2 regions of the Paenibacillus sp. FSL R7-0273 genome follow, and region 2 is predicted to be linked to the other one. Evidence: riboswitches for the same ligand, from Rfam matches in the RefSeq annotation. Region 2 holds a riboswitch; the other holds the start of a gene.
The links. A riboswitch is a leader RNA that binds a small molecule or an ion and turns the genes downstream of it on or off. The one in region 2 is predicted to bind glycine.
Positions count from the first base shown of each region.

Region 1: it holds a riboswitch for glycine, as region 2 does, so the genes downstream of both, gcvT (glycine cleavage system aminomethyltransferase GcvT) here and R70723_RS30985 (amino acid permease) in region 2, are expected to answer to the same signal.

Region 1 covers NZ_CP009283.1:6,699,356-6,715,199, forward strand. The annotation lists gene uvrA (excinuclease ABC subunit UvrA) at 1-200, opposite strand, end outside; gene uvrB (excinuclease ABC subunit UvrB) at 554-2,545, opposite strand; gene R70723_RS28850 (flagellar motor protein) at 2,726-3,505, shown strand; gene R70723_RS28855 (OmpA/MotB family protein) at 3,502-4,377, shown strand; gene gcvH (glycine cleavage system protein GcvH) at 4,502-4,894, opposite strand; glycine riboswitch at 5,125-5,220, shown strand; gene gcvT (glycine cleavage system aminomethyltransferase GcvT) at 5,469-6,593, shown strand; gene gcvPA (aminomethyl-transferring glycine dehydrogenase subunit GcvPA) at 6,590-7,942, shown strand; gene gcvPB (aminomethyl-transferring glycine dehydrogenase subunit GcvPB) at 7,939-9,399, shown strand; gene R70723_RS28880 (GyrI-like domain-containing protein) at 9,775-10,251, shown strand; gene R70723_RS28885 (hypothetical protein) at 10,289-10,507, shown strand; gene R70723_RS28890 (hypothetical protein) at 10,534-10,752, shown strand; gene R70723_RS28895 (hypothetical protein) at 10,840-11,205, shown strand; gene R70723_RS28900 (peptidase domain-containing ABC transporter) at 11,260-13,485, shown strand; gene R70723_RS28905 (beta-barrel domain-containing protein) at 13,482-15,140, shown strand; gene R70723_RS28910 (TolC family protein) at 15,154-15,844, shown strand, end outside.
Region 2 covers NZ_CP009283.1:7,199,020-7,214,863, reverse strand. The annotation lists gene R70723_RS31010 (GntR family transcriptional regulator) at 1-111, opposite strand, end outside; gene R70723_RS31005 (xylulokinase) at 371-1,984, shown strand; gene R70723_RS31000 (L-ribulose-5-phosphate 4-epimerase) at 1,986-2,681, shown strand; gene araA (L-arabinose isomerase) at 2,736-4,160, shown strand; gene R70723_RS30990 (MFS transporter) at 4,545-5,765, shown strand; glycine riboswitch at 5,915-5,994, shown strand; gene R70723_RS30985 (amino acid permease) at 6,134-7,525, shown strand; gene R70723_RS30980 (ABC transporter ATP-binding protein) at 7,588-8,403, opposite strand; gene R70723_RS30975 (FecCD family ABC transporter permease) at 8,403-9,440, opposite strand; gene R70723_RS30970 (FecCD family ABC transporter permease) at 9,437-10,477, opposite strand; gene R70723_RS30965 (iron-siderophore ABC transporter substrate-binding protein) at 10,470-11,567, opposite strand; gene R70723_RS30960 (3-ketoacyl-ACP reductase) at 11,809-12,534, shown strand; gene R70723_RS30955 (hypothetical protein) at 12,617-12,856, opposite strand; gene R70723_RS30950 (HAMP domain-containing sensor histidine kinase) at 13,094-14,494, opposite strand; gene R70723_RS30945 (response regulator transcription factor) at 14,482-15,144, opposite strand; gene R70723_RS30940 (lantibiotic immunity ABC transporter MutG family permease subunit) at 15,196-15,844, opposite strand, start outside.

The DNA.
Region 1 (15,844 bases), 500 kb from region 2:
AGGAACTGGCGGGCGTAGGCGGAAAGGGACTCCACATAACGGCGCTGCCCTTCAGCATAAATCGTATCGAACGCCAGCGAGGATTTGCCGGAGCCGCTAAGTCCCGTCAGCACCACGAAGCGGTCCCGCGGGATCGTTACGTCGATGTTCTTGAGATTATGCGCTCGCGCGCCTTTGATTACTATACTTTCGTTCGCCAACGGTAAAACCTCCAATTTCAAATACGGAAATATTTTGGGAAAACATTTTCGATCCCTCCCAAACCCTCCCTTAGCCAAGGGAGGGCCCCAAGGGTTGCACCCTCTGGACACCCGTAAGGGTTGGCGTGGGAGTAGGGTTGGAGGGACTTAGTTACTTGGGTGCCGGGATCGCTTGTCCCTGCGGGACCGCTTGAACTTTTGGCGCTCCGGGGGCTGTTCCTGCGGAATGCGCCAAGAGCTTCAACTGCGAGCTGTTCCTGCGGAATGCGCAAATACCTTAAGCCTTTATATTATCTGCTTATCTAAAAAGAACGGCCGGGAAAGAGCCGTTCTGTTCATTACGTGGTGCGGCTCTACTCGGCCCGCAGCTCCAGCAAAGCGTCGCGCAGCTCGGCGGCGCGCTCGAATTGCAGGTTCTTGGCGGCGTCCTTCATCTCGGCCTCCAGACGCTGCATCAGGCTCTGCTTGTCTTTCTTGCTCAGCTTGCCGCCCGCGCCGGTGAGATACTCGGCTTTGGACTCGGCCACCTTAGTGGCTTCGATGATTTCGCGGATCTTCTTGTTGATTGTCGTCGGTGTAATCCCATGCTGCTCGTTGTAAGCAATCTGAATCGCCCGGCGGCGTTCAGTTTCGCTGATCGCCTTCTCCATGGAATCCGTTATACGGTCGCCATACATGATGACCCGCCCCTCCGAGTTACGGGCGGCACGCCCGATTGTCTGGATCAGCGAGCGCTCTGAACGCAGGAAGCCCTCTTTATCAGCGTCCAGAATAGTAACCAGGGATACTTCCGGAAGGTCAAGACCCTCTCTTAACAGGTTAATACCCACAAGGACATGGAATGTACCCAAACGGAGATCACGGAGGATCGCCATACGCTCCAGTGTCTTGATGTCGGAGTGCATATAGCGGACCTTGATGCCGATTTCCTTAAAGTAGTCGGTCAAATCCTCAGACATTTTCTTTGTCAGTGTGGTCACTAATACCCGTTCATCCCGTGCCACACGTTCACGGATTTCATTAATCAGATCATCAATCTGGCCTTCTGTCGGCCGCACCTCAATAATAGGGTCGAGCAGGCCGGTAGGCCGGATGATCTGCTGCACCATTGTTTCACAGTGCTCCATCTCGTACGGTCCCGGTGTAGCTGAGACATAGACAATCTGGTTCACCTTGTCTTCGAACTCCTCGAACTGCAGCGGCCGGTTATCCAGTGCAGACGGAAGGCGGAAGCCGTGGTCAACCAGCACGGTCTTGCGCGCCCGGTCACCGTTATACATTGCACGGATCTGCGGCAGCGTTACATGGGACTCATCTATTACAATCAGCATATCGTCCGGGAAGTAATCCAGTAGCGTGTACGGAGTAGCTCCCGGTTCACGGAAGGTCAGCGGTCCGGAGTAGTTCTCGATTCCGGAGCAGAAGCCGACCTCCTTCATCATCTCAATATCATAGCGTGTCCGCTGCTCCAGACGCTGTGCTTCGAGCAGCTTGCCTTCATCACGCAGAACAGCCAGCCGTTCCTCAAGTTCACGCTCAATATTCACAATAGCGACTCGCATCGTCTCTTCCTGGGTAACAAAGTGAGAGGCCGGAAAAATCGCAATATGATCGCGCTCGCCGATCAGCTCTCCGGTCAGCACATCAATTTCGGTAATTCGCTCAATCTCATCACCGAACAGCTCAACCCGGATTGCATGCTCTCCCTGGGAGGCCGGGAAGATTTCGACCACATCACCGCGTACGCGGAAGGTACCGCGCACAAAGTTCATATCATTGCGCTGATACTGGATATCCACCAGCCGGCTCAAAATCTGGTTGCGCGGCTTCTCCATACCGACACGTAAAGAGAGCAGAAGGCTGCCGTATTCCTGCGGCGATCCGAGGCCGTAAATACACGATACGCTCGCCACAATAATAACATCACGCCGTTCAAACAGTGAGCTCGTTGCCGAGTGGCGCAGCTTATCTATCTCTTCATTAATGCTGGAATCTTTCTCGATGTAGGTGTCGGAGGAGGGAATGTAGGCTTCAGGCTGATAATAATCGTAGTAGCTGACGAAGTAATCGACGGAATTGCTTGGAAAGAACTCTTTAAATTCACTGGCCAGCTGTGCAGCAAGCGTCTTGTTATGGGCAATAACCAGTGTAGGACGGTTAAGCTTGGAAATCATTTGTGCAATGGTAAAGGTCTTGCCTGTACCTGTTGCTCCCAGCAGCGTCTGGTGTCTCTTGCCCTGCCGGATGCCGTTCACTAATTCTTCTATGGCATGAGGCTGATCGCCCTGGGGTGTATACTCGGACTCCAGTTTAAAAGTCTTCGTACTGACGACAATATCACTCATTTGCCCGTCTCCCCTCTATCGTCTAAAATATATTAATATACCACTAATTGTGGTCTGAATGCTCTAATCCCATACGGTAATAAAAATATGGAAGATAAGAATGCGTGTTCCCGTTTATTATACAGCGTTGCCTACATGGATGCAAACCATAATATATAGAAATCTAAGGAGACTGATCCTATGGATATTACCTCAATTATCGGCCTCCTGGCCGGTCTGGCCGCGCTTATCGGCGGTTTTTTCTGGGAAGGCGGCAACCTTTCCGGACTGCTTCAGCCAAACGCCGCCCTTATTGTATTCGGAGGCACGCTCGCTGCGGTGCTGATTAGCTTTCCCGCCTCCAGACTGCGCTCTGTTCCCGCTGCGCTGCGCCTGGCTTTTGGAAGACAGCCTGATACAGACTTGGATAAAGTCCAGGAGCTGATCTCGATGGCAGCTATTACACGGAGGGGCGGTGTACTTGCACTGGAAAAGCAGGCGGAGGAGCATCCTGACCCGTTCACGCGTGAAGGGCTGCTGCTCATCGTCGACGGTACTGATCCGGACCAGGTCCGCCAGATACTTGAGCTGGATATGGATGCCAAAGAGCTGAAGTATGAAGGCTATGCCAAAATTTTTGAAGCTGCCGGGGGATACGCCCCGACCATGGGAATTATCGGTACTGTCATGGGACTTATTCATGTCCTCAGCAATCTTTCTGACCCGTCGGGTCTCGGTTCCTCCATTGCCGTCGCCTTTACAGCGACATTATATGGTGTAGCCAGCGCCAATCTAATCTTTTTACCCATCGCCTCCAAAATCAAATCCCGTGCCCAGGCAGAGCTAAGCAGCATGGAGATGCTGCTGGTCGGCATACTGTCCCTGCAGAACGGGGATCCCCCGCATCTGGTCCGCAAGAAGCTGGGCTCCTTTATCGCCGATTCATCGGATATTGAGAGATCCTTCAGAGGCCTGTCATGAAGCAGAGGAACCGGCGCAGCCGCAAGGCGGACGGGCAGCACGAGCCCCGGGACCGCTGGATGATTACCTATGCGGATCTGATTACGCTGCTGCTGATTTTTTTCGTCGTCATGTATGCGATGAGCAGTCTGGATAGCGAGAAGTACAGGATTGTAACAGGCTCCCTGTCAGAAACATTCCGGAGCGGCAACCCTGTTCTTGAAGGCGGAAGCGGTGTGCTGGATGGGGATGACGGGATTCAGGACCCGCCTGCTGCCGGAGGAAGCAACACAGACGGAACCGGTAATTCAGGGAACGGCGGGACAGAAAATTCAGGCAGCGGCTCCGGAAATACACCGGCCTCAGAAGAACAGGACGAAAGTGAGCCGCCGTCTGCGCGCGAGCTCGCTTTCCGCGAACAGGAAGCCAAGCTTAACGCCCTGATGGACGTCATAACAACGTATGTTGAGGACAATAATCTCGGCGACCAGATCTTTGTGGCGGACAAGCCGCAGGGTATTGCCATTACGCTCAGCGACCGCTTTTTGTTCGATGTCGGCCGGGCTGAGCTGAAGCCGCCCGCCTTTCCGGCACTCCGCCAGCTCTCAGGGTTATTCAGCGGCATAGGCGCATCGGTCAGCATCGAAGGCCATACAGATAACACCCCTGTATCTGCCGGCTCACAGTACAATGATAACTGGGATCTGTCAGGGGCACGCGCGCTCTCGGTTCTGCGCTTCTTTCTGGACAGCGAGGGGCTAGATCCCGGCACCTTTCAGTATGCGGGATATGCCGACACCCGGCCCGCCTACGATAATGCTACTGCCGAGGGACGCCAGAGGAACCGCCGGGTGGAGCTGATTGTGCTCCGGCAGCTGCAGGAAGAGGAATAACAGCACAAAAAGACAGACCCCGCACATTAGTATCGACCATGTGTGAAGACTGCCCTTTATACGGCGGCTGCCCGGCATCCTTAAGAAAAGGTGCCGGCAGCCGCTTTTATGTGAATATATTATATTATTCCCCGACCAGTTCGCGGTAGGCAGCCGCATCCAGCAGTCCTGCTACAGCTTCGCTATATTCAGCGTCAAGCTCAAGCTCAAAAATCCAGCCGCCGCTGTATGGCTCGTCGTTAAGCAGCTCCGGGCTGGCCTCCAGTGCATCATTGATCCGGGTCACCTTTCCCGAGACGGGTGAATATAATTCGGAAACTGTCTTTACCGACTCGATGCTGCCCACGCTGTCGCCGGCGGAAATAGCAGCTCCCACTTCAGGAAACTCCACAAATACGATATCTCCGAGCAGATGCTGGGCATGATCCGTAATTCCGACCCGTACTACGCGTCCTTCACCCTGCTGAGCCCATTCGTGCTCTTCACTGTACCGCAGGTTGTCTAACACTTCACTCATTTCAAGCCGCCTCATTTCCGAATTTGGTGTTGTAAATGTAGTTATAGACTAAAATACCAGCTTACGCAATGTCAATATAACTGACAGGAAAATTAATTTTGTCATCTTTTTGACGTTTTTTATGTTGACGGACGGCTGAATACCCGGTTTAATGGAGACAGCAGATTTCATGGCGCTGATAAGCGCCGCTCAGATCATGTTTGTTCAGGACAATCACATATGCTTTGCGAATGATGGCATAGGGAGAGACTGCCTCCCGAAGACAGCGCCGAAGGAGTAAGCCCCGGGCGGGTGAATCTCTCAGGCAAAAGGACCTTTGCCGGACGCATCTCTGGAGAGCATCAGTACCTGCTGCTACAGCACACTGATCACCAACGGGGAAACCTGCCGGATGGGTCCGTGCGGGGTAACTCTCAGGTACAAAGGACAGAGCGGAACGCTTTTTATGCACGTTAAGTGTGTATTTTAGCGACCGTTCTGTCCTTTTTTTGTTGTCTATCACGGGCAGACACCGCCCGGAGAGGCACGGAACAGCCGCCTTAGGCTTGTGTAATCAGATCAGGGGAGTGAGCACATGGAAGCTTTGAAGAGAACGCCTTTTTACAGCCTTTATTCCGCTTATGCGGAGGCCAGATGCATTGATTTCGGCGGCTGGGAGCTGCCGGTTCAGTTTACAGGAATCGTCAAGGAGCATGAAGCGGTCCGCCATCAGGCCGGGCTATTCGATGTCTCGCATATGGGGGAATTCATGGTCAGCGGAAGCGGCTCGGAAGCTTTTCTGCAAAAAATGACCACCAACGATGTCAGCCGGCTGGCTGACGGTGCCGCACAATACACCCTGATGCTGTATCCGGACGGCGGAGTGGTGGATGACCTGCTCGTCTACCGCCTCGGTGAAGAACGTTATATGCTTGTTGTCAATGCCTCCAACATCGATAAGGACTTCCAGTGGCTGCAGGAGCATCTCACTGCCGAATTCTGCGGAGTCAGTCTGGTAAATGTCTCGGATAATACCCTGCTCCTGGCGCTGCAGGGTCCGCTGGCGGAAACCATTCTCCGCAAAGTTACCTCCACTCCTGTCGCCGAGCTGAAGCCCTTCCACTTCATCGAACGTGCCGAGGTCTGCGGCGCAGAGGTGCTGCTCTCCCGCACCGGCTACACCGGCGAAGACGGCTTCGAGCTCTATGCTCCGGCGGACACAGCCGCCGCCTTATGGAACGGCCTGCTTGCGGCCGGTGCTCCTCACGGTCTGACGCCGGCCGGTCTTGGCGCACGCGATACGCTCCGCTTCGAGGCCAAGCTACCGCTGTACGGCCAGGAGCTGTCGGCAGATATCACTCCTCTGGAAGCCGGCGTGCAATTCTTCGTCAAGCTGGATAAGGCAGACTTCATCGGCAAGGATGCGCTGGTGAAGCAGAAGGAAGCCGGGCTGCCCCGCCGTCTGGTCGGGCTTGAGATGATTGACCGCGGCATTCCGCGTTCCCATTACCCCGTCTACGCAGACGGCGTCAAAATCGGCGAGGTAACAACCGGAACCCAGTCCCCGACGCTGAAGCGCAATCTGGGGCTTGCGCTGATCGATGCAGCCTACAGTGAAATCGGCACAGAGATTTATGTGGAGATCCGCGGCAAGCAGCTTAAGGCCGCTGTGGTCAAAGCACCGTTTTATAAAAAGAGCCAAGGAGTGAAGCCGCAATGAAGCACCGCTATCTGCCTATGACTGAGCAGGACCGCCAGGAGATGATGGAGACTGTCGGGATTCAGTCCATGGAGGAGCTGTTTATCGATATTCCGCAGTCTGTACGCTATCAGGGCACCATGCCGATGTCAGAGGCTTTGGATGAATATGCTTTGCTCCGCCATATGAAGGAACTGGCCGACCGGAATGCCAATTTTGATACTCACGCCAGCTTCCTCGGCGCCGGGATCTATGATCATCATATCCCGGTAGTCATCAACCATGTGATCTCCCGTTCAGAGTTCTATACAGCTTACACCCCGTATCAGCCGGAGATCAGCCAGGGCGAGCTGCAGGCGATTTTTGAATTTCAATCCTATATCTGCGAGCTTACCGGGATGAAGGTGGCTAATGCCAGCATGTACGACGGCGCTACTGCCTTCGCAGAAGCGGCTGTTCTGGCAGCAGGCGCAACCAAACGCAAAAAGCTGATTGTTTCCCGTACCGTCCATCCCGAAGCCCGCCAAGTACTGGCTACATCGGCCGGAGCCTGGGGACTGGAGGTTGTGGAAATTGATTATAAAGACGGCGTAACCGATCAAGCCAAGCTGGCTAAAGCAATTGACGCGGATACTGCAGCTGTACTGGTTCAGTCACCGAACTTCTTCGGAGCGATCGAGGATCTCGGGGCAATCGAACCGCTGATCCATGCGGTCAAAGGATTGCTTGTAGTCAGCGCCAACCCGCTGGCACTGGGCGTTCTGGAAACGCCCGGCAAGCTCGGAGCCGACATTGTAGTTGGTGACGCACAGCCGCTGGGCATTCCGGCTTCGCTTGGTGGTCCTACCTGCGGATTCTTCGCTGTAGCCGAGCCGCTGATGCGCCGTATGCCGGGCCGTATTGTCGGCCAGACCGTTGACCGTAACGGCAAACGCGGATTCGTGCTCACACTGCAGGCCCGCGAGCAGCATATCCGCCGTGAAAAAGCGACCTCCAACATCTGCTCCAATCAGGCGCTGCTGGCGCTGTGCGCTTCTGTCTATCTGTCCGTTATGGGTAAAGAGGGCATGCGCGAGGTCGGCGAGCTGAATATCCGCAAGAGCCATTATGCTGCAGGCAAGCTCGGAGAGCTTACAGGCGCAGCTCCTGCATTTACCGCACCGTTCTTTAATGAGTTCGTGCTGAAGCTCCCGGAGGGAAGCAGCGTCAGTGAAATTAATTCCAGGCTAGTCAAGGAAGGCTTCCTTGGCGGCTACGATCTAGGCCGTGATTATCCGGAGCTGGCCGGACATATGCTGGTTGCCGTTACGGAGAAAAGAAGCAAGTCGGAAATCGACCAATTCGCCAAGCTATTGGAGGGCTGTTTATGAAACCGGAACAAAGTCTGATTTTTGAGCTTAGCCGTCCCGGCCGCTCAGCCTATTCCCTGCCGGTGTGCGATGTTCCTGAGGAGGAGGCCATCGATTCGCTGATTCCGGCCGGACTGCTGCGCAGTGAGCCTGTGCTTTTGCCGGAAGTGTCTGAAGTGGATGTGATCCGCCACTATACTGCCCTTTCCCGCCGTAACTTCGGTGTCGATAACGGCTTCTACCCGCTCGGCTCCTGTACGATGAAATACAATCCAAAGATTAATGAGGATGTTGCCCGCTTCCCGGGTCTGGCCAAGATTCACCCGTACCAGCCGGAGGAGAGCATTCAGGGCGCGCTTGAATTAATGCATACTCTGCAAAAAGATCTCGCCGCCCTGACCGGCATGGATGCCGTCTCCCTTCAGCCTGCCGCCGGCGCCCACGGGGAATGGACCGGCCTGATGATGATCCGCGCCTACCACGAGAGCCGCGGTGAGAAGCGTACGAAGGTCATCGTGCCGGACTCCTCGCACGGCACTAACCCGGCCAGCGCCGCAGCTGCGGGCCTTGATACCGTAACGATCCCGTCCAACGCCAAAGGCATGGTCGATCTTGAAGCACTGAGAGCAGCAGTCGGCAGCGATACCGCTGCGCTGATGCTGACCAATCCGAGCACACTCGGCCTGTTCGAGACGCAGATTGTCGAGATTGCTGAAATCGTTCATGAAGCCGGCGGCCTGCTCTATTACGACGGAGCGAATTCCAATGCCATCATGGGCATTACCCGTCCGGGCGACATGGGCTTCGACGTGGTACACTTAAATCTGCACAAAACCATGAGCACCCCGCACGGCGGCGGCGGCCCGGGGGCCGGACCTGTCGGCGTGAAGTCGATCCTGATTCCTTTCCTGCCGCAGCCTTCCGTGGTACAGAATGAAGACAGCAGCTACTCGCTGAACTATGGCGGACCGGAATCCATCGGCCGGGTCAAGGCCTTTTACGGCAACTTCGGCATTCTTGTCCGTGCCTATGCCTACATCCGCACCTATGGGCCGGACGGCCTGCGCGAGGTGTCCGAAAATGCCGTGCTGAACGCCAACTATATGATGCACCGGCTGGCGCCGCATTTCGAAATTCCGTACCCGGGCGTCTGTAAGCATGAATTCGTAATGTCCGGCCGTAATCTCAAGCAATACGGGGTGCGTACGCTCGACGTAGCCAAGCGGCTGCTTGACTTCGGCTACCACCCGCCAACTGTCTACTTCCCGCTAACCGTCGAGGAGTGCATGATGATTGAGCCGACCGAGACCGAAAGCAAGGAAACGCTCGACGGCTTCATTGATACAATGATCCAGATTGTCAAGGAAGCCCAGGAGACGCCGGAGATTGTCATCAACGCTCCGCACACGACCGAAATCAGCCGTCTGGATGAAACCCAGGCTGCGCGCAAGCCGGTCCTGAACTGCTCTTGCGGTTAATTTATAAACAATGATTCACTAATAAAGGCGGCTAATCCCAAAGAACCTATGTCTTTGGCGGTTAGCCGCTTTTTCTTATATGTCTCCTTCTCGCACAAGTCAAAATAAAGGAAGATGGAACCGAAGTTATACAGCCCGATAAATCTGTATCAATTTGTTCGTGCAAATTGGCGTTTATTCAGAAACTCGTTTGAGTCAACGATCGTTCCATTAAAAAAACAAACATATAATATATCATATTTGGGATTTTTATCAAATATCTAGAATGGGATATTTGTATATAATTATTGCACTGTTATGCTTACCAAGTCGGGTTAGATAAATATTAATTATATAAATATCTGATACCGCAACAGAACCTGAAAGGAGAATCCAATGGTAAAAATAGCAGTTGGCCAAGAATTGAAGCTGGATAACGTACTTTCATTGAGAGCAAAAATCAAACAGGAAGATATACAACTGACATTAAAACAGATTGGACAATATCTAGAGAGAGTCAATATTCAAAAACAAGGTCCAATTGTTACAGCAACTTTTGGAGTAGAGCAAATATCTACGGGAAATATAGTTGATATAGAGATCTTGATTCCTACAGACAAACGTTTCCAACCTGAAGGGCCGTATACCTTCAAAGAAAAATTCCATCTTGTAAATGCTGTCTATGCAAGACATACAGGTAACCCCGCATCATTAGAAAATACATATCGGGATGCAATGTCTTTTATAACTTCCAATGACTTACAACCCATCACTGCAGGCTATAGTGTGAATGTAAATGAACTGAGTCCTTCTCAATCCCCGGAAGATTTAATTATAGATATATTTATAGGAATTAACCCTTCAATTCTCTAGTCAGGGTTAACATTTCATCATGAAGGGAGGTGAAGAAATGGAACTCGGAATGAACAGATTTGAACTTTTATCTTATGATGAGATGCTTGATGTTGTAGGAGGGAAAAATTGGAATGATGTTTGTTATGGAATTCTAGGTATGGTAACTGTTGTGGCGGCAGTAACTACGGCCCCCGTAACACTGCCTTTAGCAGCAATGGCAGTAGGTGGATCGATAGTATCAGGATACTTAGTAGGTACAGGATTACGGCCATAATTACAACTTAAAGGAGAGAATTATTAATGCTTGTATATTCTGCTGGCTTTACTGAACTGACTCATGAAAACAGTCTGGACATTAATGGCGGATCCAAAGTCAATTGGGGTAACATTGGTGCTGGAATCTTCGGGATGGTTACTATTATGTCTGCAGTAGCTGCCGCACCTGTTGCTGTGCCGGCTGCAATTGTTTATATTGCTGGTACTGTAGCTTCCGGATATCTTGTAGGCTCCTCATTCTAAACCGTAAGAGACATTCTTCCATTATGTACGCTGAAGAATGTCTCTTATATTCATATTTCATATAAAGAAAGGCGGCAGAGAATTACGTTGAAGCAAAAATTCGAGAGACTAATTCCTTTCATAATTAAAACGGATATTTTTTTAGGCATCCTCATTTTGATTCTCACCTTTATGGGGAAGTCCGAAATTCTAAATCCTCAATGGTTTGCAGTTAATTTTTTCATTTTTATAGGCGGTCTTTATATTTATTCAAAGACCAAAAACAAAATTTTCTATTGTGTATTTATTTACGCTCTAATTTTTTCTTTAACAATTTTAATTGATATGATTTTCCCTGGAGGGATTATCTCTGATAACAATACTGCAGGAGATCATACCATGAGTGTTGTGTTTATTGTACTTGGGATTGGAGGCTTTTTTGCTACTTATTATTACCAAAATAAGAAAAAATAACTTGAGTTAATTTCATTCAAAAAGTCAATCAATAAAGCAAATTAGGTGGGATTCATCCTGTTTAAAAAATTCTATTGTTATAAGCAACTTGACGCTACAGATTGCGGTGCAGCATGTCTTGCCACTATTTCCAAACAATATGGGCTAAAATACCCGAATACAAAAATACGTGAAATCGCTGGGACCGATAAGATGGGTACCAATGCTTTTGGAATTGTAAAAGCTGCCGAAAAATTAGGTTTTACAGCCAAAGCTGTAAAAGGGAATCAAGAAGCTTTCTTTGATAACTTCCCCCTCCCTGCCGTTGCACATGTCATAATAGATCAATCATTATTGCATTATGTAGTCATTCATAAGATATCAAAACAAGAAGTTATCATCGCCGATCCTGGGAAAGGCATCGTAAAGTATACCCCGGATAATTTTTTCAAAATCTGGACAGGTATTCTTATCCTGATGGTTCCCACTCCAGAATTTAAGAAAGGTGACTTGACCCAAGGATTATTCGCACGCTTTTTCAAGCTTCTGATTCCTCAGAAACGAATGCTAATGGGGATTTTTTTAGCGTCCATTTTATATACCGTTTTGGGTATTTTTTCGGCATTCTATTTTCAATTTTTATTAGATGAAATCCTCCCGTTTGGACTAAAGAAGACTCTTAATATTATCTCTGCAGGGGTTATTGTACTTTACATCTTTAAGATCCTCTTGAATGCCTTTCGCAGCCATCTCCTACTTACCTTGAGCCAGAAGCTAGATATCTCACTCATCCTTGGCTATTACCATCATGTTTTAAGGCTACCACTGAATTTCTTCGGAACCCGTAAAAATGGTGAGATCATTTCAAGACTTATGGATGCCTCAAAAGTACGTGATGCAATTTCCAGTGCCACCTTAACCTTAATGATTGATATTATCATGGTTATCGCCGGAGGATTCATTCTATACTCGCAAAGCGCCATGCTATTTGGGGTTACTCTACTGATGGTACCTTTATATTTGGCCTTGGTCTGGGGGTTTCATAAGCCCTTTGACCGGCTGAACCGGGAACAGATGGAGAAGAACGCTCAACTCACTTCCTATCTTGTAGAATCGATTGATGGGATAGAAACCGTCAAAGCTTACAATTCTGAAATTAGTGTAGGCTTCGAAACAGAAAAAAAGTTCATTTCTTTTCTAAGATCGGTATTCAGCTTCGGATTGTTCAACAATGTCCAGAGTTCTCTAAAAAGCGTTGTCCAATTAATTGGAGGTGTCGTCATTCTCTGGGTTGGTGCAAGCCAGGTCATAGCAGGTAACATGTCGATTGGACAACTTATTACCTATAACTCATTGTTAGCATACTTCTTAGACCCTATACAAAACCTCATTAATTTACAGCCAACTCTGCAAACAGCCGTTGTAGCGTCCGACCGACTGGGAGAGATTCTAGATTTAGAAGCAGAAAAACACAAAGATGAAGATCAGAAGCTTCAGCCTACTTCCTTAAAAGGCGATATTAAATTTAGTAATGTCAGCTTTAGATACGGAACTCGTTCCCTTGTACTTAAAGATATCAATTTCCACCTCCATGAAGGAGAAAAAATAGCGTTTGTCGGCGAAAGTGGTTCTGGTAAAACGACTCTGATCAAGCTAATTATGCAATTTTATCAGCATGAGTCTGGCGAAATCCTAATCAACAACATTAATATTAAGGACATCCATCTCGATAGCTTGAGACAGAGAATTTCTTATATATCTCAGGACACTTTTTTCTTCAGCGGAACGATTCGTGATAATCTCTGCCTTGGCTTGGGGCTTGATGTTGGCCTTGATAGAATTGCCCAGGCTTGCCAGACTGCACAGGCTCACGAATTTATCAATCAACTGCCATTACGTTATAACACAATGCTAGAAGAGAATGCGGCAAATATCTCCGGGGGTCAAAAACAACGTTTGGCAATCGCCAGAGCGATTCTCAAACAGCCAGATATTCTAATTATGGATGAAGCAACCAGTAATTTAGATTCTACAACTGAGAAGGCTGTATCTGAAACGATTAATACTTTTGAAGGCATAACCACAGTTATTATCGCTCATCGATTAAGTACCATTATGCGCTGTGACCGGATTTATGTAATGGATCAAGGGCAGATCATAGAACATGGAACACATCAGGAACTCCTAGATTACCGCGGAAAGTACTTTGGCCTATGGAAAGATCAGCTCCCCGGAATTGACCAAAGTCAGGAGCACTGCATACTAAGTTCTACGAGAACAAGCGAGGTATCTCTTGTATGAGTATACAAATTCATAATCTGTCGGAAATGTCTGACAGTAGAGAAATTATGGAGTCTAGAACTAGCCCTATAATTTCTACCTTCATATTTATTATTTTCATTATTTTAGTATCGCTACTTGTCTGGTCTTATAATGGCCAAATTGATGAAGTTGCCAAGGCTACTGCTGTGGTCAGACCGAACGAGAAAGTCAGTACCATTCAAACTTCATTTAACGGGACAGTAGAACATGTATATATCAAGGAAGGAATACCGATTAAACAGGGAGAACCCCTAATTAGATTTGAGCATACAGATCTCGATATAGAACTATCTAATCGTAATTCTGAAATTAGCAAGCTCACAAAAAAACTTCAATATTTGCAGCTCTATAAACAAAGCATTAGCAGCATGACTAACCTACTCTCTTCTAAAAAAACAGACGAGCTTTACTATTACGATATGGTAGAGCAATTTCTTCTTGAGTATAGCCAGCTGCAGCAGAGCTACCGAGGGACTTATGAGCAGCTTACATCTGCCATTCACGAGAATGTAGGTTTGCAAGAATCTGCATCCATGAATGCTGAGACCAGCTTAAATAAATCTTTTCAAAATAAAATTGAATTAGAGCGTAAAGAGAAGTTGCTTAATGTTGAAATTACAAACGAAAAGTTGCTTGTACAATCTATCAAAGATAATCAAAACTTGCTTCCGTCTGAAGATACCAAACGGACCGAACAATATAATTCATATCAAAGTAAATATATTCAGTTATCTAACCAATTTACTGAGAAAAAGGAAAACTATAACCGCTCACTCAGTTTGGGGGAACGCCTTATACCCAAAGCTCAGATAATAGAAGAGCAACATCAATATGAAACCTCTTATTTACAAATCAGCCAATTTCAGAATGAATTCTTACTTAGTGCAGAAAGCAATATCACGAATTACAACCAGCAATTAGCGGAGATACAAAACAGTTTAGAATTACTGCACAATGGGCACGACCCTTCTGTTACAGAACATGAAACCTTAGAAATGCAGAAAAAACGGCTTGCTGAGCAACAAAGTGACTTGCTTAATCAACAGAAACTTAACCAAGTAAGGGAAGAAACAGAATTAAAAAAAATCAAACTTGACCGTATTGTACAAATTCATTCAGCAATCGAGACGGATACAAAAACTTTAACCACACTCCAAGAAAATATTAAGGTGCTTGAACTTGAACGAGACAAAAAGATACTTAGAGCACCAATTTCAGGTACTATCAACGTTCTGAAAGATACTAATATTGGAGACATAGTACAAGCTGGAGAGTCACTGCTAGCAATTATCCCTTCAAATGAATCAAAATATAAAATGAGTCTTGCCGTCCCCAATGCAGAAGCCGGAAAAATAACAGTAGGTGATCAGGTAGATTTAAGTTTTACCGCCTTTCCCAGACAAAGTTTTGGCTCACTTCGAGGAACAATTACTTCAATTAGCACAGACTCTATTGTTCAACAAGATGGCCTGAGCTATTACTTAGTCGAAGCCACTATTCCTAATACCCCACTCATCAACCGCCATGGTGAACATGGAGAGCTTCGCATTGGGATGACAGCTAATGCTTCTGTAATTACCGATTCTAGAAAAATTATTGATTTCGTTCTGGAGAAGATTAATCTTAGAGATTAAAGGAGAATGGCCCATGCTTAAAGTGAGGCTTCTTTTTTTAATGATTTGCTTTATTCTGTTTACTACTTATTCAGAGACTGCTTTTGCCGATGCCACCGCTACTGTAAAAACCAAAAACCTTTCCTTGGATGAAGCCGTGAAACTTGCTCTAAGTCACTACTCCAGTGTCAAGCTTGCTAATTGGAGAGCAGTTGAAAGTAACGCCCAGTTTTCTTATATTAATGCCGTTAAAAAAAAGCTAGAGGATAAGAATGTCACATCATCAAATGGTCAATTACCTGTCTCCTTCAACGATTTCTTGAAAAACATTTCAAACTATGACCAGCTGAGTGACGAAGAAAAAGCAGCTATCCAACAGTCAATCGTACTGCAAATCATGATAAATACTTCAATAAATCAATGGATACAAGCACAGAATGTTAGCCAGAACAGCTATAATCTAGAACTTAAAAATAGCCAGCTTAAAGAGTACAGTAACCAACTGCGCTCGCTCGAGAGTAATCAGTCACTCAACCGGTTAGAGGTTGAGGAATCAGAGGCATTGGTACGCTACGATGTCATTCAAAAGTATTACCTGCTCTCCTCCGCAATAATGAATATCGAATATTTGAAACAGGACTTGCAGTATTTAGCCTCCCAGGCAGATGATGCTCATTCACTCTATAAAAGTGGACTCATTTCAAAGAAGGAACTGGAAGAGACCC
Region 2 (15,844 bases):
ATAAGTCTCCTGTAAGGCCAGCTCGGTAGGAATCTGTTCGCCCACACTATAGGCTCCGGATAGAATATTGCTTTTTATATCATCAAAAATAATCTGGTATTTTGTCTTCATCGGACTCACTTCTTTCGAGGTAGTTCAGAACGGAATGTAATACCCGTGTAAAAGTTGTACGTACATATTGTAACACAGATATTAGCTTATTATAGTCTATGAGCGCATATGTATAAACATAAAGTTAATTTGTATGTATATCTTACAAGTTGTATTGACAAATGTACGAACAAAAAATATACTGGAGCTGTTAAAGGGAAGCGCCTTCTTTTTATTGTTAAAATTATAACAGGTTGGCTTAGGGAGGAGTAACGTGGGCATGGATCAGAACATCAGGCAAGCGATACTTGAGGGAGGAACCTCACTGGGTATCGAATTTGGGTCCACACGTATCAAGGCGGTACTGATTGACCGGAAGTTTGAGACGGTTGCCTCCGGCAGCTATGAGTGGGAGAACCAGCTGGTTGACGGATACTGGACGTATGATTTGAATGATATCATCAAGGGCCTGCAGACTGCCTACAGTGAATTGAAGCAGGAAGTACAGCAGAAATACGAAGTCACCCTGAGCAAGGTGGGGTCGATCGGATTCTCGGCCATGATGCACGGATATATGGCTTTTGACAGCAAGGGAGAGCTGCTGGTTCCGTTCCGGACCTGGCGTAATGCGACAACCGGAGCTGCGGCCAAGGAGCTTACTGAGGCATTCCAGTTCAATATTCCTGAGCGGTGGAGCATTGCCCATCTGTATCAGGCGATTCTTAACAAGGAAGAGCATGTGCCGGACGTTGATTTTGTAACCACACTGGCCGGGTACATCCACTGGCTGCTGACCGGAACGAAGGCAATCGGCATCGGCGATGCTTCGGGGATTTTCCCGATTGATGAAGCGGCGCAGGATTATAATCCGGCAATGGTCAAGCAGTTCGATGAGCTGATTGCAGCTAAGGGCTATTCTTTGAAGCTTGGAGAGCTTTTGCCAAAGGTGTATCATGCAGGCGAGCAGGCAGGCGTACTCACTGAAGCGGGTGCTGCGATTCTGGACGTGTCCGGGGACTTGCAGGCAGGTATTCCACTGTGCCCTCCTGAGGGTGATGCCGGAACAGGCATGGTTGCTACCAATAGTGTAAGAAAACGCACCGGTAACATCTCTGTAGGTACCTCTGTGTTCGCGATGATCGTGCTAGAGAACGATCTGTCCGCTGTGTATCCGGAGATTGATATGGTTACTACGCCGGACGGCAGTCCGGTAGGGATGGTGCATGCGAATAACTGCTCCAGTGACATCAACGCATGGGTTGGCCTGTTCCGTGAGTTTGCGGAGGCTATGGGCTTCCAGGCGGATTCCGGCAAGCTGTTCAGCGTGCTGTTTGGCAAGGCGCTTGAGGCGGATGCCGACGGCGGCGGTCTGCTGAGCTACGGTTATTTTTCCGGGGAAAATATTACAGGCATCGAGAAGGGACGCCCTCTCTTCGTACGCTCGCCTGAGAGCCGCTTCAATCTGGCTAACTTTATGCGTACGCACCTGTTTACCGCTTTTGCCGCGCTGAAGATCGGGATGGACATCCTCACGAAGAAGGAGAATGTCGCAATCGACAGCATTCTGGCGCACGGCGGCTTATTCAAAACACCTGTGGTCGGACAAAAGATCGTGGCTGCCTCGATGAACGTACCTGTCTCCGTAATGGCAACAGCCAGCGAGGGAGGTGCCTGGGGGATGGCGATTCTGGCCGCGTTCATGCAGAACAGGGAGCAGCAGGAGCGTCTGGACGATTTTCTCGATAACAAGGTATTTAAGGATACGGAAGGACAGGTCATTCATCCGGATGCAGCTGACGTTAAGGGCTTTGAGCTCTTTATGGAGCGGTATGTGGAAGGACTGGCGATTGAGCAGGCTGCTGTAGATCATCTGATAGAGAACGGGAGGGGTTAATGTGTTAGAGCAATTGAAGGAAGAGGTATTCCAGGCCAATCTGGATCTGCCTAAGCAAGGACTTATCAAGTACACCTGGGGTAATGTCAGCGCGGTTGACCGTGAGCGTAACCTGTTCGTCATTAAACCAAGCGGAGTCAGCTATGAGAAAATGAAAGCCAGCGATATGGTCGTTGTCGATTTTGACGGTAACGTTGTTGAGGGCGATCTTAGACCTTCCTCAGATACACCGACCCATGCTGTGCTGTATAAGCATTACAAGGAAATCGGCGGCATTGTGCATACGCACTCCATGTGGGCAACCGTCTGGGCGCAGGCGGGCCTTGATGTTCCGGTTATGGGAACTACACATGCTGACACCTTCTACGGCGCTGTACCTTGTACCCGGTTCCTCACACAAGAGGAGATTGACCGCGGGTATGAAGCAGAGACAGGGCATGTAATCATCGAGACGTTTGAGCAGCGGGGCATTGATATTATGGCGGTTCCCGGCGTACTGCTGAAGGGTCATGGACCATTCACCTGGGGCAAGGATGCCCATTCCGCTGTTATGAACAGTGTGGTGCTGGAGGAAGTGGCTAAGATGAACCATTTTGCCCGTGAGCTGAATCATTTCGCCGAGGAGCTGCCGCAGCGGATTCTGGATAAGCACTATTTGCGCAAGCACGGCAAGGATGCCTACTACGGCCAGAAGTAATATTGGGTACGGATTACCCTACTATCACAATTTAAGAGAAGAGGATGAATATAAATGACAACAGTTAGTGACAAGCAGTTCTGGTTCGTTGTTGGATCGCAGCATCTGTACGGAGAAGAAGCACTCGGAGAAGTTAAGGCCCACGCCCAGGAAATGGTCGATGCACTGAATAACAGCGGCGTTCTGCCTTACCCGCTTGTATTGCAGGATCTGGCAGTCAGCGCGGACAAAATCACCACCATCATGAAGGAAGTTAACTACCGTGATGAGGTTGCGGGTGTAATCACCTGGATGCACACTTTCTCCCCGGCCAAAATGTGGATCCGCGGCACCAAGCTGCTGCAGAAGCCTCTTCTTCACCTGGCTACCCAGTACAATGAGAGCATTCCTTGGGCAACGATCGACATGGATTTCATGAACCTTAACCAGGCTGCCCATGGTGACCGTGAGTACGGCTTCATCAATGCCCGCCTGAACAAACAGAATAAAGTGGTTGTAGGCTACTGGCAGCGCCCTAATGTACAGAAGCAAATTGCCGAGTGGATGGACGTAGCGGTTGCTTACAACGAGAGCTTCAACATCAAGGTTGCCCGCTTCGGCGACAACATGCGCAATGTAGGGGTTACTGAAGGCGATAAAGTAGAAGCTCAGATCCAGTTCGGCTGGACCGTTGACTACTTCGGTATCGGCGACCTTGTTGCTTATGTAAACGAAGTAACGGAAGAAGAGATCAATGCCTTGTTCGCTGAATATGCAGAGCAGTACGATTTCGATTACGGCAGCTACAGCAAGGAAGCATGGGAAGCGAGCGTTAAGGTTCAGGCCAGCTACGAAATCGCCCTGAAGCGTTTCCTGGATAACGGCGGCTACAATGCCTTCACATCGAACTTTGAAGACCTGCACGGCATGAAGCAGCTTCCGGGTCTGGCTGTACAACGCCTGATGGCACAAGGCTACGGCTTCGCCGGCGAAGGCGACTGGAAGACGGCTGCCCTTGACCGCCTGCTGAAGGTAATGGCCCACAACGTGAACACCGGCTTCATGGAAGATTACACGTATGAAATGGCAGAAGGCAAGGAAGCGATTCTGCAGTCCCACATGCTTGAGGTTGATCCAAGCCTGGCAAGCAGCAAGCCTAAGGTGCTGGTATCACCGCTGGGTATCGGCGACCGTGAAGATCCGGCCCGCCTCGTATTTGACGGCAAAGCAGGCGAAGGCGTTGTTGTATCGATGGCAGACTTCGGCACACACTACAAGCTGCTGATCAATGAAGTGGAAGCATTTGAGCCAGAGGTTGCAGCTCCTAACCTTCCGGTAGCGCGTGTTCTGTGGAAAGTTAAGCCTAACTTCCAGGACGGAGTGAAGGCCTGGATCGAGAACGGCGGCGGTCACCACACCGTGGTTTCCCTGAACCTGACTACCGACCAGATCGTCAGCTACGCTAAGCTCGTAGGCTTGGAATATGTAATCATTAAATAATCTAATTATTCAGAGGAGCGGGTAAGCGTTGGCTTGCCTGCTTTTTTTGTCGCTTTTTTAGGTTTGACAGCTTCTGTTCCCGATGATAAGATACGGCTAACTATGAAAAGGAGGACTGCGGCTATGACCCCATCCATGCGCTTGAGATGAGTACCCGAAAGAGCAATTTTCACCATTAAGGTGGGCTTTTTTGGGTTGCTTATCTGTACGTATGGACATAGGCCGTAATCCTGACGGTTTATATGCAGAGCCTTATTTGGCTATGCCCTGTTCCGACGCGTAAAGCAAGCAGACTCAAGCCCACTGGACTTGAGTCTGTTTTTTTTGACTAACGGCTTGGCTGCTTCAGAAACGAAATCCATTTACTTTTGGGAGGTACAATTTATGAATCATATGCACTGGAAGAGGACATTCGCTTTTATCTTTAGCGGTCAGATTTTCTCGATTCTGACTTCATCGATGGTGCAGTTCTCGATTATCTGGCATCTGACAGAAACGACAGGGTCAGCCTCTGTGCTGATGATCGCCGGGCTGGTCGGCTTCCTGCCGCAGGCCATCCTGGGGCCGTTCATCGGCGTCTGGCTGGACCGCTGGAACCGCAAGCGGACCATGATCATCTCCGACAGCATGATTGCTGTCACCAGCCTGATCCTGGGCGCTTACTATTTATGGGGCGACCCGAGCCTGTGGGTTGTGTATGTCGTACTGTTCATCCGCTCCGTGGCCTCTTCGTTCCACGCGCCGTCTTTCCAGGCGGCCGTCCCGCTGATTGCCCCGGAGGACCAGTTAACCCGGGTAGCGGGCTGGCAGCAGATGGTCTTCTCCGCTTCCAGCATCCTGGGACCGGCGCTTGGGATCGCCGTATACTCGGCTACATCGCTGGGAACCGTGCTGCTGCTTGATGTGGCGGGCGCACTGATCGCTAACGTCATGCTGCTGATGGTGAAGATTCATCAGCCGAAGCCGGAAGTGGTGCAGGCACCGTCCTTCCGGCAGGAGTTCATTCTCGGCTGGCGGACCTTTGTTTCCTCTAAGCAGATTGTCTTTATTACGATTGCCATGGCAGGCTTTAGTGTTGTCTTCATGCCGCTGGCCATGCTGTTCCCGCTGATGACGCTGGAGCACTTTGGCCGGGGCGGATACAGCGCGAGTGTTATAGAGGCGGTATTCGGCATCGGCATGATCATCGGGGGCGTGCTGCTGTCGGTATTGTCCTCCAAGTGGCGTGACTCCACCTATATGAGCGTAAGCCTTGTTATTATCGGCCTGACCTGTCTGCTGAGCGGAGTTGTCGGCAGCGGAGCCTTCGTGGCCTTTGCTGTGCTTTCCTTCTTCATGGGCGCTGCTGCGCCGCTGTTCAACGGCCCTTATATGGCTATGATCCAGAAGGCTTACGAGCCGGAAACGTTAGGGCGCGTCATTTCGCTCGTTTCCAGCATCGGGATGCTGTCTTCTCCAATCGGGCTGGCCCTGGCCGGGCCGGTTGCAGACCGGTACGGGGTGCAGGTGTGGTTTTTCTGGTCGGGCATCGTTGTAGCGGTGATCGGTATCATTGTTTTTCTCAAGTTTTACGGAAAGGCTGAGGAGGAGCAGGTACAGGGTTAGGCGCACGTTAAGTATAAAATTGGCAATGAGACTTTTTTCACAGCTCTAATACTCACACCGCGAGTAATATGTTAGAATATCAGAATGCATTAACGCTTCACCAACTTAATACACTACAGGCTATGAATGCTATGGATCACACTATAGCAGGAGCAGCTTCTGGAGAGACTGCGGGCTACCGCAGCGCCGAAGGGTTCACAATCTCAGGCAAAAGGACAGAAGAGTACTGAATATTTATCTGCCTTGCGGGCTGCTGCCCGCAGGGCGGGTAGTGTTTGATATTCTTATGAGCCGGGAGATTGGATGATCGTATCCAGTCTCTTTTTTTATTGGCAGCAGCAGGCTGTAATCATAAGGGGGAAACAGGCATGGCAGAGTTAAAGAGAGAGCTGGCTAACCGGCACGTACAGTTAATCGCAATTGGAGGAACGATTGGAACAGGGTTATTCCTGGGATCAGGGCGGGCGATTGAAAAGGCGGGTCCGTCGATCATGTTCACTTATCTGATTGTGGGAATCGCTGTGTTTTTTGTAATGAGGGCACTGGGGGAACTGCTGCTGTCCAAGGCGGGGTACCAGTCCTTTACGGATATAGCTGAGGATTATTTAGGGCCTAAGGCCGCTTTTGTCACAGGCTGGACGTACTGGTTCTGCTGGATTATGACGGCGATGGCCGATGTCATTGCGGTAGGGGTCTATGTGCAATACTGGTTTGATATCCCGCAGTGGATACCTGCCGTCATCTGTCTGATTATTCTGCTGGGACTTAATCTGCTGACCGTCAAAAGCTTCGGCGAGCTGGAGTTCTGGTTCGCATTAATCAAGGTGGTTACGATTCTTGCCCTGATCGGGCTCGGGATTGTCCTGCTCGTCATGGGCTTCAAGACAGATGCAGGAGCGGTAACGGTCCGCAATCTGTGGCAGCATGGCGGAGTATTCCCTAACGGCATCACAGGCTTCCTGTTCTCCTTCCAGATGGTCGTGTTTGCTTATGTCGGTGTAGAGCTCGTAGGGGTGTCGGCGGCAGAAACGGCTGATCCTGAGAAAAATATCCCGTCAGCGATTAACAAAATCCCGCTGCGGATTCTGTTCTTCTACGTTGGCGCGCTGTTCGTTCTGCTGTGCGTTAACCCGTGGACCCAGCTCAGCCCGGCGGAGAGCCCGTTCGTAAGAACCTTTAGCCTCGTGGGTATTCCGGTTGCTGCCGGGATTATCAACTTCGTCGTCCTGACCTCAGCTGCGTCGGCCTGCAACAGCGGGATGTTCTCGACCAGCCGGATTCTCTACAATCTGAGCCGCAAGGATCAGGCTTCTGCCCGGTTCGGCAAGCTGAACAAAAATCATGTGCCGGCCAATTCGCTGTTCATTTCTACACTGGTTGTTTCAGCCGGTGCGCTGCTGAGCAAGCTGGTTCCGGAGCAGGCCTTCGGCATTGTGACTACGGTCAGCGCCATTTGCTTTATTTGGGTCTGGGGCGTAGTGCTGGTATGCCACATCAAATACAAGCGGAACCGTCCGGACCTGCAGGCTGCCTCCAAATTCAAGGCACCGTTCACTCCGGCAGTTAACTATATGGTTCTGGCGCTGTTCGCAGCAATCCTGATCATTATGCTGATTGCCGAGGAGACCCGTCCGGCGCTGCTGTTCACTCCGGTCTGGTTCATCCTGCTGTTCGTCCTGTATCTGGTGAGAAGCAGGAAGCAGAAGAGCCGCGGGGAGACCGGAATTAATACCGGTGCCGGGAACCATATCCAGCTGTAGACACAATAAAAACCACTCCGTTAACCGGGGTGGTTTTATTTATATCGGGCTATCTGTATCCGCTAAGGAACAGGCACATAATCGGCGTGATAGCGTCCCTTGGGCACGATCATCGGCGAGCCGGCAACCGGGTCCTTGATTACCGCGCAGTCCAGTCCGAAGATGTCTTTGACCAGGGTGCTCGTAATAACCTTATCCGGTGTGCCTTCAGCAACCAGCTTGCCTGAATGAAGGGCAAAGATATGGTCGGCATACCGGGCCGACAGGTTAATATCATGCAGCACCATGACGATGGTAGTGCCGTGCTTGCGGTTCAGATCGGTCAGCAGGTCCAGAATCTCTACCTGGTAGGTGATGTCGAGGAACGTTGTCGGTTCATCAAGGAACAGGATATCGGTCTGCTGCGCCAGTGCCATGGCGATCCAGACGCGCTGGCGCTGGCCGCCGGACAGCTCATCAATATGATGATTGGCGAATTCCGTAATCTTCATAATCTCCATCGCTTCGGCAACGGCCTCATAGTCCTTTTTGCTCCAGCTGCCGAAGAGCGACTGGTGCGGAAATCTGCCCCGGCCGACCAGATCAGCTACGGAAATTCCCTCCGGAACAATCGGCGACTGCGGCAGCATTCCGACCGTGCGGGCCAGGGGCTTAGAGGCGATTTTGGCAAGCGGCTTTCCGTCAATCGTAATGGTGCCGGAGGAGGGCTTGATCAGCCGGGCCATCGTCTTCAGGAGCGTGGACTTGCCGCAGCCGTTGGAGCCGATAATGACGCTGATTTTGCTGCTCGGCAGCACAAGGCTGACATCCTGGATGACCGTTTTATTCTCATAGCCTGCTACGAGGCGTTCGACTTTAAAAGTATGCGCCTGATTCATTATAATTCTCCCTTCCGGTTCATCTGGATCAGCAGGTATATCAGATACGGCGCTCCGAGCAGCCCGGTGATTACACCTACCGGGAAGCGGGTCACGAAGGCGAACTGGCCGATCAGATCTGCCGCCAGAACCAGAACAACGCCAACCAGTCCTGAAGGGACAATGCCGGAGAAGCCGGCCCCGGTCAGTCTTTTGGCAATCGGTCCCGAAAGGAAGGAGACAAAGGCTATCGGACCTGTTGTTGCAGTGGCTATAGCAATCATGCAGACAGAGCCGACAATCAGCAGGATCCGGGTCTTGTCCGTATGTACGCCAAGTGAGGATGCAGATTGTTCCCCAAGCTCCAGAATATCAAGGTGCTTGCCCAGCAGAATTAGGATAGGCGCACAAATGATTACTGTAAGCACAAGCGGAGGCAGCTCACTCATCTGCGAGCCGTTGAGACTGCCGGTCAGCCAGCGGATAGCTGTAGGTACATCCTTCTCCGAGCTGATCAGCAGAAGATAGGAGATTATGGCATCGAGCATCGCCTGTACGCCAATACCAACAAGGATCAGACGCCCGATGGAAAAGGTTCTTCCTCTGGACAGGATATAGATCAGAATGACAGTAGCCAGACCGGCAAGGACAGCGGCCAGAGAAACCACAGCCCCGCCGGCATGAAGGATAACAATACAGAACACAGCAGCCGCACTGGAGCCGGACGTAATCCCGATGACATTCGGATTAGCCAGCGGGTTACGCAGCATCGTCTGGAAGGTGTAGCCTGCAACGCCAAAAGCAAATCCGGCAAACAGGCCGGCCAGCATCCGCGGCAGACGGATTGTACTCACAGCAAAGGAAACGCCCTTAATCTGCTCTCCCGAAAGGGCCCGGATTACCTCCGAAAGCGGATAGATGGTATTTCCGAGCAGCAGCATAGCTATACAGAGTGCACAGGCAAGAACGCCCAAAAGGCTGGTAACCAGTATCCAGCGGCGGCGTCTTTGCCGTCTGCCAGCCATGATAAATTCGGTTGAAGGTAGATGATTTGTCATAAGGACCGCACTTTCGATCTCATAGCTAATATGATTAATATCGGTGCTCCGATGAACGCTGTCACAACACCGACTTCAAGCTCTCCGGGGCTGCCGAGCAGCCTGCCGCCGACATCGGCTACGGTAAGAATAATAGCTCCGGCAACCGCCGACATGGGAATGACAAAACGCAGATCAGGGCCCAGAATAAGGCGGATAACATGGGTGGATAAAAGGCCGATAAAACCGATCGGGCCTGCAAGCGCCGTTGTTGCACCGCAAAGGACAACTCCTGCGAGAGCGGCGGTAAACCGCAGAAAGCCTGTCTTAACACCGAGTCCGGTGGCGACATCATCGCCCAGGGCCAGCGCATTCAGCGCAGGCGCTGTCAGCACGGCAATCAGCATGCCGGCGATCAGAAAAGGGATGAAGGTGGAGATGTTATCCCAGCTTCCTGAACCGACGCTGCCCACCTGCCAGAACCTGAATTTATCCATAACATAGGAACGCGGGATCATGATGGCAGTGACGAGAGACGAAAGGGCCGCGCTTGTCGCAGCACCCGCCAGAACGAGCTTAATGGGGGTGGCTCCGCCACGCCCCATTGAACCTATTCCGAATACGAATACTGCAGTAAGCGCAGCTCCGGCCAAAGCCAGCCAAATGAATTGGCTGGCTGAGCTTATGTTTAGAAAGGCAATTCCGCACACTACGAACAAGGCAGCGCCGGTATTGACTCCCAGTATACTCGGGTCCGCAATAGGATTGCGGGTGACCGATTGCATAAGCGCCCCGGATACGCCGAGCGCTGCACCGCACATTATGCTGAATACTGTCCGGGATATCCGCTTGCGGACTACGTTGGCTCCGAAGGACTGCACGTCCGGATGAAATAAACCGTCGAGCAGCTCTCTTAAGCTGGTCACACGCGAGCCCAAGGCCAGCGAGGCGACAATGCATAAGCCAAGCAGGATGAAGCAGAGGATCAGGACCAGCGTGAAATTCCGCGGGGTATGCAGGGCTGGCTTTTTATATTCAGAAGTCTCAGAACTATTCATTTATCTTGTCGATAGCTCCGCCGATCAGCTTCAGATACTCATCAATAGTGTAGGCAATAGGCAGCGGGTTAGGCGTTCCGGCAGCAACAAGCGGTGTATCGCTGTCGATGAAAGCAACTGAACCGCGCTCAATCGCAGGGATTTTGCCCAGCAGGGAATCTGCCTGAAGAGCCTTCAGTAGTTCGTCATTGCCATATCCGATAATCAAATCTGCATCGTTGAGTGCTTCTACGTTCTCGGAACTCAGGCTCAGAGAGTAGCTTGTCGGATCCGTAATCTGGCTGGTGATGCTTTCCGGATATTCCATTCCCAGCTCGTACAGGAAGGAGACGCGGGAATCAAGTGGCGCATAGATATGCAGCTTGGACAGGTCGTCAGCGGAGAAGTTAACCCATACGACTTTTTTGCCGGCGATTTGCGGATAGGCAGTCAGCTTTTCGTTCACCAGGTCCTCGGTGTCCTTGATCAACTGCTCGCCTTCGGCCTTCATGCCCATGCCTTCAGCAATCAGGTTAACCTGCTCACGCCATGTGGTGGTCCAAGGGGAGACCGGGTAAGCGACCACCGGAGCGATCTGGCTCAGTGTGTCGAAGTCTTCTTGTGTGATGCCGGAGTAAGCGGCAAGAATGACATCCGGATCAGCATCGGAGATCGCTTCGAAATCAAGGCCGTCTGTATCCTGGAATACGTTTGGATCGGTTACGCCCAGCTCGTCCAGCTTCTGTTTGGTCCAAGGGAGCAGACCGCTGTCGTCCTGAACGCCGAAGTTTGCTGCCGAGAAGCCCACTGGAACAACACCCAGCGCGAGGGCAACGTCCTGATTACCCCATTGAATGGTAACTACACGCTCAGGCTTGCTCTCAAGTACAGCCTCGCCCAGTGCAGTTTTGATTGTAACCGGATATTGAACGGCATCTGTAGCAGCCGGTGCTTCTGTAGCAGCTGGTGCAGTGGTAGCCGCAGCGTTTGTCGGGGAAGCCGCACTATTTGAAGCATTGTTGTTACCGCAGCCTACCAGCGCAAGTGTAAGCGCAAGCGGAGCAAGCAGCGTTCTGAAAGTATACTTTCTTGTTGTGTTCATGTGTTTCATTTGTGTGACCCCATCCTTTATATTGTGTATTTAACAATACTTGATAACGATTCTCATTATCGAACAATATATATGCAATCGGGACCGGTGTCAATAAAAAAATGGTAAATAAAATTTGGATTGCCCCGGCCTTTGGTATATTTAGATTGTCAATATCATGCGCAGCATTTAGCTCTGGTTGTCCGGGCATAGTATAATAAATGAGGATATTTCCAAGAAAAATAGAGAGGAGCCTGCTTACATGGCACAATCACTGCAAGGAAAAACAGCAATCGTAACCGGAGCTGCAAGAGGAATCGGAAAGGCAACGGCTATTGCGCTTGCCAAGGAAGGCGTAAATGTAGGCCTGCTGGCCAGAACAGAATCGCTGCTGAAGGAGCTGGCTGCTGAAATCGGGACCTATGGGGTTAAGGCTGCTTATGCGGCTGCAGATATCTCCTCAAAAGAGCAGGTAGATGCGGCGGTTGAAGCACTCAAGAATGATCTGGGTGCTGCGGATATTCTGATTAACAACGCGGGGATTGCTACATTCGGCACACTGCTGGAGATGGACCCTGAAGAGTGGAAGGGGATGATTGACGTCAACCTCATGGGGACCTATTATGTTACCCGTGCTGTGCTGCCGCAGCTCATCGACAAGAATGCCGGTGATATCATTAACATCTCCTCGACTAACGGACTGAACGGCGCAGCTACCTCCAGTGCTTACAGCGCCTCCAAATTTGCCATGATCGGCCTGACCGAATCCCTGGCCCAGGAGGTCCGCCGCAACAACATCCGTGTATCGGCGCTGACCCCGAGCACGATTGCAACAGATCTTGCACTGGATCTGAACCTGATCAAGGAGAACAATGACGCGAAGTTCGTCCAGCCTGAGGATATCGCAGAGTTCATTATCGACCAGCTGAGATTGAACCCGCGTGTGTATGTGAAGACGGCGAGCTTTATTGCTACGAATCCGTTCTGATCCGCGGACAATGAATAAGAGGCCATCCCGGGAGGGGTGGCCTTTTCCTTGTCTGCTGCAGGCTAACGGTCAGCCGGATAGCTCAGCCTACCCCGTCCTTTTCTAATAAGGTGTAGAAATGATCACGGTCCTTATCATCGAATTTGCCGAGCGTACCCACTCTGACGAACTCATGCCCGCCATAGATATCCATTTCCTCCCCATCCTTGGTGTATAGCGCAATCATATTGCCCTCCCGGTTGAGTTCCATATAGCCGAAGCTGTCTGTTTGGGGGGGGTCACCATAAAAGAGCGTAAATCTGATTTTGTCCACACTATGCATGCGGGCTCTCCTTTCCTGCCGTATATCAGCATTCCGGGATTAATTGTACAGGAAGATGACGGGGCTTGGAAAAAGCGGCCAGGCCGCACAAGCTGCGGAATAACTTCTTCTTGAGCAGCTCTAATGGGGAGTTGCCGGCTCTGCCGCCTAATTACGAAATATTTCTTGACGGGAGGAGATTTCGCGGTTAATATACCTTGCTGGATTAGCAGCCGCTTTGCAGGCTAGAGGCACCGATTAGATCAGCTCCGTGCTTTTTTCGGCCGAAACACTCAGCGTCACTCTCCCTCCGCCGGAAGGCGCCGCATTCTCCAGTTTCAGCGTTCCACCGTGCTGCTGCGCGGCCGATTCGGCAATGTACAGGCCCATCCCGTGATGCTTGCCGGAGCTGCGGCTCTGGTCGCCCATGTAGAATTGGCTTGCCGCCTCCCGCAGCCCGGCCGGAGAGAAGCCGCAGCCCGTATCTGTAACTGTAAAATATACGGTACCTTCACCGTTCCGCCCGGCCTCAAGTGTCACCTTGCCCTGCAGTGGCGTATGCTCTGCCGCATTGGCCAGAATATTGACGATTCCCCGCTGGAGCAGCTCCTTATCTATAAATATCCTCTCAGGCAGCGTCTCTTTTGCAATGACCTCTACCGTAATGTCCTTGCCTGAGGACGAGGATAAGGCCCGCAGCTGGCTCTCCAGCTCGGCAAGGAAATCCGTCAGCCGTACCCGTGCCTTCCGGTGCCGGGGGGCTGCCTGTAGACTGGACAGATCAATGACCTCCTGCACGAAGGCTTCAATATCCCCGGCACTTTGCAGAATATATCCGTTATACTCCCGCTGGTGCTTATCCTGGGCAGTTTCCTGCAGCAGCTCGGCATTGCCCCGGATAATGGTGAGCGGGGTCTTGATGTCGTGGGCGAGCGCTGAAATCTGCTCCCTGCGGGACCGCTCCAGCTCCCACTGGCGCTTCAGTGAAGCCTGCAGCGCTTCCTTCATCCGGTCCAGCGAGGCCAGCATGTCGTCAATTTCCCTGATTCCGCTTGGCTGGACGGTGAACTCCAGATTTTCCTGCCGGATGTTGTCGGTCGCTTCCTGCAGGCCGGCCATTTTCTGCGATAGCCTGCGACCAAACCGGGCGGCTAGCACGGCTGCCAGAGCGAGTATACCAAGAATGAAGAGTAGTATGCCCAGCAGCTGCGGATTTGGCAGACTGCTGCGCAGCAGCGGAGAAGCAAACTGCGGCGTTAGCGTATAGCGGAAGATCCAGAGCTCCTCTCCGTTAAGGGCAGAGCTATAGAAATAGGAGCCCTGGTTCTTGCCTTGCTGAATAAGCTCCCGGGCAAGAGCTGCGTCGTCCGGATTTAGACTGCCTGTAAGCAGCTTCCCTCCGGCTGTAAATATAGCGAAGTCCGCCAGCTTCGGAATGGCAGCAGCTGCACCTTCGTTACCCGCTTCAAGCGTAGCCTTAACAGCCTCAATCTCCTTCTCCGCATAATTGGCGGGCAGAATAACACCGGCCGAAAAAGCAGCTGTAAACAGGCCGAGCAGCAGGACCAGCAGCACAATGGTTCCCCCGCTTAAAATTAGGAGATATTGCAGAAAAAAGGTGCGCAGGCGCATCCCGGGTGCTCTTTTTACAGCTTCCACTTGTAACCAATCCCCCAGACTGTCTCAATGGCCTCAATGTCCGCTTTGTTCAGCTTGGCACGGATATTCTTGATATGCTCTGTGATGGCGCTGCTGTCACTTTCCCCGTCAAGCCCGAAGACTGCCTCATAGATATGCTCCTTGGAAAAGACCTGCCCGCGGCTCCGCGCCAAAAATTCGCAAATGTCATATTCGCCTTTGGTCAGAGGAATTCTGCTGCCGCGGGCGAGCAGCTCCCTGCCGGAGAGGTTGAAATGAACGAGCTCGGAGTACAGCACCTTCCTCCGCTCGCGGGTTTCCCGTCTGAGGTGGGCATTGATCCGCGCCCGCAGCGCGCCGATACTGAACGGCTTCATAATATAATCGTCCGCACCCAGCCCGAGCCCGTACATCAGGTCGCTCTCCAGCGTCTTGGCGGTCAGAAAAAGAATCGGACAATCCACCGCCGCGCGGATCTCCCGGCACAGTGTAAAGCCGTCTATACCGGGCATCATCACATCGAGCAGTATGAGATCATATGAACCCAGATCGCTCCGATGCACGGTGGTGGAGTCCTGAATGGTTGTTACCAGATGACGGTCGGCGCCCAGGGCACTGCGGATCAGTGCAAGGATGGCGGGCTCGTCGTCGACGGCGAGTATGTTGGCCATATGCATTCCCTCTATTTAATAATAGTTGTTTATCTAAAAACGATATCTGATCTAATGATCAGCTGACCGCCCTTCCCAGCGCTGGAACCAGAGGCAGGAGAGGGCGGCAGCCAGCAGTGTTGCCGCTACACATAGAAGGCTTCCGGTATCGGCCTGCGATAAGGCAGGTGATAGGGGAGTCCCCGAGCTGGCAGCTGCCCATATGGAGGTGAACCGGGCTGCCCAGGCAAAAGGGACATACGGCCAGATGCCCTCACCGAGTCCGGTAAGCAGCAGGGCTGCGATCAGACTGCCTGTAATGCCCATTCCAATCGACGGGCCCCGGCCAAACCGCAGGCTGATGAAGCCGTGCAGCAGATAGAGAAATACAGTGCTTCCTGACAGAATAAAGGCGCTGCTCCAGTAAAAAGCCATACCCGGGCCATCCTGGCCCAGGACATACCGGAACCCGGCGCCAAACAGGACGGCGGCAAGCAGAATGGCGCCAAGGCCGTAGAGCAGCAGAAGCAGCAGCTTGCTGGCGTAGACCTTGGTCCGCCGGGCGGGCAGCGCCAGCATTCCCTGAAATCGCCCGGCCAGCGCTTCCTGCTCCGCTGCCATTGAACAGACCAGAGCAATCAGTGTTGGCAAGGCACAGCCCAGCACCTGGAGATAAGCCAGCACCTTGTCGTCAGCACTCCATGGGGAGTAAGAGTAATAC